2 regions of the Streptococcus sp. SN3 genome follow, and region 1 is predicted to be linked to the other one. Evidence: predicted binding sites of a transcription regulator. Region 1 holds the regulator's gene; the other holds the start of a gene.
The links. The regulator Rex, encoded in region 1, represses fermentation and respiration genes when NADH is low (regulators of the CRP and FNR family bind a similar motif). The targets are predictions, from matches to a motif close to TTGTGAANTANTTCACAA.
Positions count from the first base shown of each region.

Region 2: adhP (alcohol dehydrogenase AdhP) is a predicted target of Rex. The motif match lies at 1,782-1,799, and genes of this name have one in related genera.

Region 1 is NZ_JAQFJF010000001.1:426,954-430,372, forward strand. Features, by position in the region: gene PCY71_RS01825 (cysteine desulfurase family protein) at 1-700, shown strand, start outside; gene PCY71_RS01830 (DUF1831 domain-containing protein) at 702-1,049, shown strand; gene PCY71_RS01835 (DUF4649 family protein) at 1,171-1,392, shown strand; gene PCY71_RS01840 (redox-sensing transcriptional repressor Rex) at 1,517-2,164, shown strand; gene PCY71_RS01845 (gamma-glutamyl-gamma-aminobutyrate hydrolase family protein) at 2,189-2,881, shown strand; gene radC (DNA repair protein RadC) at 2,949-3,419, opposite strand, start outside.
Region 2 is NZ_JAQFJF010000010.1:22,240-25,658, forward strand. Features, by position in the region: gene PCY71_RS13540 (PTS sugar transporter subunit IIB) at 1-268, opposite strand, end outside; gene adhP (alcohol dehydrogenase AdhP) at 729-1,748, opposite strand; gene PCY71_RS13550 (Cof-type HAD-IIB family hydrolase) at 1,966-2,778, opposite strand; gene PCY71_RS13555 (DUF1361 domain-containing protein) at 2,875-3,419, shown strand, end outside.

The DNA of each region.
Region 1 (3,419 bases):
TATTCTTGTGTCCGTCATGGCGGTTAATAACGAGACAGGTGCCATGCTTCCCATTAAGGAAATTGGTAAATTACTGCAAGAACATCCTGCTGCTTTTCACGTTGATGCTGTCCAAGCAATTGGTAAACTTCCCATCTACCCTGACGAGCTAGGAATTGACTTTCTATCTGCTTCAGCTCATAAGTTTCATGGTCCCAAAGGCGTTGGTTTCCTTTATGCTAAGAAGATGGATTTTGACAATTTCATGCACGGTGGTGATCAGGAAGAAAAACACCGGGCCGGAACTGAAAATCTAATCTCTATCACAGCCATGGCGGCGGCTCTGTCAGAGAGCATGGAATACCTAGAGGAAAATATAGAGCATGCGCAAGACTTAAAAAACAGCTTACTTACTGACTTATCGGATATCGACTTTTACTTAAATGAAAGTCAGCCAAGCTTGCCATATGTCATCAATTTGGGATTTCCCAATCAAAAAAATGACTTGCTTCTGCTTCAAATGGATTTAAATGGCTTTTCCATTTCAACAGGCTCAGCCTGCACAGCCGGAGCTATACAACCCAGTCATGTCTTGCAGGCTATGTATGGCAAGGATTCCAACCGCTTGCATGAGTCTATTCGAATCAGTACTTCGGACCAGACGACTCTGCAAGATATTCAATTATTTACAAAGAAATTAAAAGAAATTTTAGGAGGATAAGATGGCCTTTCAAACATCTGTTAGCTTAGCAAACTGTGAATTTACCTATTCACTTCACCCAAATGTCAAGAAATTTACCTTACGCGACAATACTTTCGCGGAAAGCAAGGTTGGCAACTATGAACTCTCTCGTCTGCTGGAATCTGTTCCCAACAGCGGAAATGGTTTTCTGCTGAAAATCATCGTCAATAAAGATTTGAATGGTTTCAAAATCAACATCACTGACAAATCAGGCCTGCGCTTGGTCAATATTTTCAAATCAGAAGATCATCACATTATCCAGCAAAAATTTTATTTCTTGATGGATAGCTTGGTTGAAAGAAACATTTTTGAAAAGACACCACAATAAGCAAGATTCTCGTAATTTTGCTTTTTTGGTTTTGACTCTTTAAAAGACCAAACAAGCTTGACTTCTGCTTAGAACTCTTGAAAATATCAATGACTAATCGAACCAAAGGAAAGGATTAACGATGGTTGAACTGACCTATTTGGACTCATATAAGGTGAAACGGTCACTTACCTATGAAGACTTCGATGAATTTCTTCTAGCCTTCTCTGGCTGCGTCACAGTTCCTGACTCGCTCAAGGTGCTTTCTGTTACGTATAAGGGACACCAGCTGCCTTTTGCAGGGCTAATTGGAGACTTGTACCGCCAGATGTACCAGTTAGACTTAACTCCCTATCAGGACTAATCTCTTCGCAACTGCAACATAACTTAAACTTTCACTCTTTTCTTTTTTAGTGCATTAAACATCTTTAATTAGTTGATTTTTTCACAAACTTCCTATAAAATAGAATTAGAAAGGTTGTGATTTTGTGAAAACTGAAAAAAATACTACAATTCCTCGAGCAACTGCTAAGAGACTGTCGCTCTACTATCGTATTTTTAAACGGTTTAATGCTGAGAAGATTGAGAAAGCCAACTCTAAGCAAATCGCTGAAGCTATTGGCATTGACTCTGCTACCGTCAGACGAGATTTTTCTTATTTCGGTGAACTTGGCCGCAGAGGATTTGGCTATGATGTCAAGAAATTGATGAACTTTTTTGCTGACCTCTTGAATGACAATGCTATCACCAATGTCATGATTGTTGGTGTCGGTAACATGGGGCGAGCTCTGCTGCACTATCGTTTTCATGAGCGCAATAAAATGAAGGTTGTAATGGCTTTTGACATAGATGACCATCCAGAAGTTGGCAGCACAACCAGCGATGGGATTCCTATCTATGGAATTTCCCAAATCAAAGAAAAAATACAGTCAGGAAATGTGCAAACTGCCATCCTAACTGTACCTAGCGTAAAAGCCCAAGAAGTTGCATCTATCTTAGTTCAAGCAGGTGTTAAAGGTATTCTCTGCTTCTCGCCAGTAAATCTATCCCTACCTAAGGACGTGGTCGTTCAGTATGTTGACCTGACTAGCGAACTGCAGACTCTGCTCTACTTCATGAGAAAAAATGAACATTAATTTGAAAGAGGTATTGAATACTCGATGAGTAAACTAATTATTGGAATAACCGGAAATGAAAGAGAAATCCCAGACGATCACTTCATACATATGAGCTATACAGCGACTGGATTCGTTGAGGGAGTTAAAGAAGTTGGCGGAATTCCAATGATTTTGCCAATCGGTGATGAAGAAATGGCAAAACAATATGTTTCCATTGTTGACAAATTAATCATCACAGGCGGTCAGAATGTATGTCCCCAGTTCTATGGAGAAGAAAAAGCCATTGACAGCGATGATTATCTACTCAAACGAGACATTTTTGAATTAGCTTTAATTAAGGAAGCCCGCCGTCAAAATAAACCAATCTTCACCGTCTGCCGCGGAACCCAACTTTATAATGTCGCACTGGGCGGTACTCTTCATCAAGACATTGAAGATCATTGGCAAGATAGCTCTGCTGAGTACACGACTCAAAGCATGGTGACCAAAAATGGCTCTATTCTGCACGAAATCTATGGCCCTGCATCTGAAATCAACTCCTTCCACCACCAAAGTATCAAGGATTTAGCGGCTGGCCTAGAAGTCATCGCCTATGATCCTCGCGATAAGATTATTGAAGCCATCACTTCTACTGACGGCAGTCCTTTTCTTGGTGTCCAATGGCACCCAGAGTTCTTGTTTGGCTCCAGAGAAGGAGACTTAGCCCTCTTTGATTATGTTGTCAATATGCTTTAAAAGCCTCTATTCCTAGATAAACTTCTGTTCTACACGAATAGAAGTTTTTATATTCACGTAAATCAAATTATATCATATCTGTCTCTTCTCGGTAGCTATAGTAGTTGGACTTGGACACAATTAAATGATCTAAAAGAACCAAGCCCATCATCTCACACGCTTCTTTCATATGCTGCGTCACTTCATCATCGTTTCTGCTAGGAACAACTGAGCCAGATGGATGATTGTGTACCAGTATGATAGATGTCGCCAGGTGCTTGAGAGCGTAGTGGAGAATTTCTCTCGGCTCAGCAATGCTTCTGCTGACCGTCCCCATGAAAATGGTTTGCTGGTGCAAAATTTGATTTTGACTATTAAGATAAATAGCAACCAAGCACTCCTGCCTCATATCTCCCAATTCCTGCTGCATCTTCTGTGCTAATTTTTGACTGCCCATAATCTGCTCTTTCTGCAGAACTTCTGCTCGGTTAATTCGACGCCCCAATTCGATAATGGCCTGCAGCTCCACAGCCTTAATCGGACCGATTCCAGAAATAGT
Region 2 (3,419 bases), on a different contig from region 1:
CGAACTTGCGGTCAGGATTTTCACCCATGACACGGCTAGCTTGGTTGAATGGAGAGCCACTCCAAAGGTCAGCCAAGACCAACACTTCATCGTCCGCATCAAACGAAGCCACAGCGTCATTGAACTTTGCATAGAGATCATCTGGTCCTTCGTTGGGCATGAAAGTTACAACTTGTACTTTTTCCTGCTCACCGAAAATCATAGAACCTGATTGATGAATACCAGCAGCAAATTCACCGTGGCTAGCAATAATGATTCCGATACTCATTATTGACATTCCTCCTTATAAAATGTTTGACTTAAGTTTTAAGAAAACTTTAAGGCAAGTTTATTATAAAACGTTTTCATGAAAAATGCAAGCGTTTGTTCCTAAAAACGACTTTTTCTTTCAAAAATGTCAGTATTTGCTGGAACCCTGATAAATATAGGTATAAGCAAACCTTAGCTATAGAAATGTTTTAATAAATTAGGAAAACAGAAAATAAAACAGATTAATATATGAAAAAACGTTGAAATAATATGAAAGAGACTTTTGAAATGACAGAAGAGAATTTTGTTTGAGAAAGTGTTTATTTATCAAAAAAGAAAGAGGAGGACCAAAGACAAGAATTCGCATCTTATGTCTTTAGCCTCCATCTATAATGGCAAAAGTTTCTAATAATATTAAGTCTGCCCATCATATGTTTCCAAGAGCTTGGTAAATGTTGGGACTGAAATGCTTTAAAGTATTAGTGTGTGAAGTCAAGGACCATACGTCCCTGAATGGTACCCGCTTCCATTTCGTCAAAGACATCCACTGCATCTGAAACAGGGCGTTTTTTAACGACAGGAACCACTAATCCTTCAGCACCAAACTGGAAGGCTTCTTCCAAGTCCTTACGTGTACCAACGAGGGAACCGATGACTTGAATGCCATCTAAAACTGTTTTGACAATGCTGAGATCCATCATTTCAGATGGTAATCCAACGGCAACTACCCGACCGCCAGCACGAACAGAGTCAACAGCTTGGTTGAAGGCAACTTTAGAAACGGCTGTTACTACGGCAGAATGAGCACCGCCAGTTTTTTCTTGGATAAGAGCAGCGACATCTTCAACTTCATGACCGTTGATGACGATGTCAGCACCAACTTCTTTGGCCAGAGCGAGCTTGTCATTGTTGATATCAACAGCGACTACATGGGCATTAAAGACTTTCTTGGCATATTGAACCGCTAGGTTACCCAAACCACCTGCTCCAAAGATTACTGTCCATTGGCCTGGCTGCAGCTGGGCTTCTTTGATAGCCTTGTAGGTAGTTACACCGGCACAAGTGATAGAAGAAGCTTGGGCAGGATCCAGTCCTTCTGGAACTTTGACAGCATAGTCGGCTGTAACGATACATTGCTCTGCCATCCCACCGTCAACAGAATAACCAGCATTTTTTACTGTACGGCAAAGGGTTTCGCGGCCAGTTGTACAGTATTCACAAGCGCCGCAGCCTTCAAAGAACCAAGCGACACTGACGCGGTCTCCGACTTTGAGGCTTTTTACATCTGGAGCGATTTCTTTGACAATACCAATACCTTCATGTCCTAGAACGCGGCCCGGTACCTTGCCAAAGTCACCATGCGCGACGTGAAGGTCTGTATGGCAGACACCGCAGTATTCAATGTCAACGAGAGCTTCCCCTGTTTCAAGAGGACGAAGTTCCTTATTTTCGATGAGTTGGACATTGGTTCCTTCTGGATTTACAACAACTGCTTTCATAAGTAATTTCCTCCTGTTATTTAGTTTTTGATTATGTTAATTATATCACAAACTCAAACAAATAGCAAACGCTTACAATTTCAAGCAGAAGTAACCTTTAAAACTATGATACGGCGGATAAGCTCCGATTTTTAAAGCTTTCGAGCATGATTGAGGTTGAGAGAAGACAAAAAAGAAAAGACAAACTCTCAAACAGAGTTTGCCAAATTGTCTACTTTTATAAAAATAGTTTGTTGAGCTCGTGGGCGACGCCATCTTGGTCATTGGTCAAAGATAATTGCTGGTCGGCGTAGGGCAGCAGGTCAGTATTGGCATTTTTCATAGCATAGCCGGTGCCAGCAAAGGACAGCATCTCAGTATCATTTTGCTCATCGCCAAAGGCAATCAGATTTTTGCGATCCACATTGAGAACATTAAGCAGGTACTGAAGGGCGAAGGCTTTGTTGACCCCTTTGGGAGCACACTCGAGAATGTTGAGTGGTCCGCCCCAAGAGTTGATGGAAAGTTCATGCTGGTAAAAAGCATTCATTTCCTCAGCCAGAGCATATTTGTCAGCTGCTCGCGTCTGCAGGAGAATGGCGTTAGGATTCTCCGTTACCAAATTGGCTTGAAACTGGTTTTCTGGTTTGAAAGCATCGATGCCAAAGAGCTTGGGATCAGCGATTTCCTCGTTGGGATTGGTGATATAGAATTTATTGCGGTATTCGCCGGCAATGAAATCAGCTTCAATCTCATCCCTGCGCTTAACCATATCCAGCAGAAAGGACTTATCCAGCGTCAGCGATTTTTCAAAGTCCCATTTCTTTTCTGGAATGTGAGTCAAAGAGCCATTGAAGTTGATCATGGGCGTATTGAGCTCTAATTCTTTATAATATTTCAAAGCCATGCGGTAGGGCCGGCCTGTTGTGATAATGACCTTGTGGCCCTTTTGGGAAATTTTTTTGATGGTTTCTTTGGTGAAGTCAGATAAATTGCTGTTAGAATCCAGCAAGGTTCCGTCCAAGTCCACAGCGATTACTTTTTTTGTCATGTGAGTCTCTTTTCAGTGATAATACAGACTATTATAACAGAATTCAGTGTAAATAACACGACTTATGTTATAATGGTGCTCTAGTCAGCCACAATTATGACACAGCAAGGAGGAGCTTTTCGTATGCGTAAACCGATCATGATTCATGCTCTTTTTCTGATGATTGCCTTTTTTATCTATATCCAATCTCTAAATGGCGGTCCGACCTATCTCATCTGGAATATGACCTTGGCCTTAATCAGCTATGATGCAGCTGTCTTGACGCTTTTATTCAAGAAGCAGAAGTGGGCTTATCCTCTTCTTTTCCTCTTGTGGTTGCTTTTCTTCCCCAACACTTTCTATATGATTACAGATTTGATTCATATGACTTGGGTGGCAGATGTTCTGAGTAAGCCAAGTGTTTTCCTGCTCTTTTTAGCTTTTGTTTCCAGTATTTTATTCGGGATTTTCTGTGGTATGGAGAGTTGGTATGTCATCAAGGAGCGTTGGAAACTTAACTGGTATTTGGATCTATTGCTGACGACAGCTCTGTCGGCTGTGTCCAGTCTGGCTATCTACATAGGACGTTATGATCGCCTCAATAGCTGGGATTTATTGCTTCATCCTCAGCTGGTTGTAGAGAAGCTCTTGCAAACTTTGCA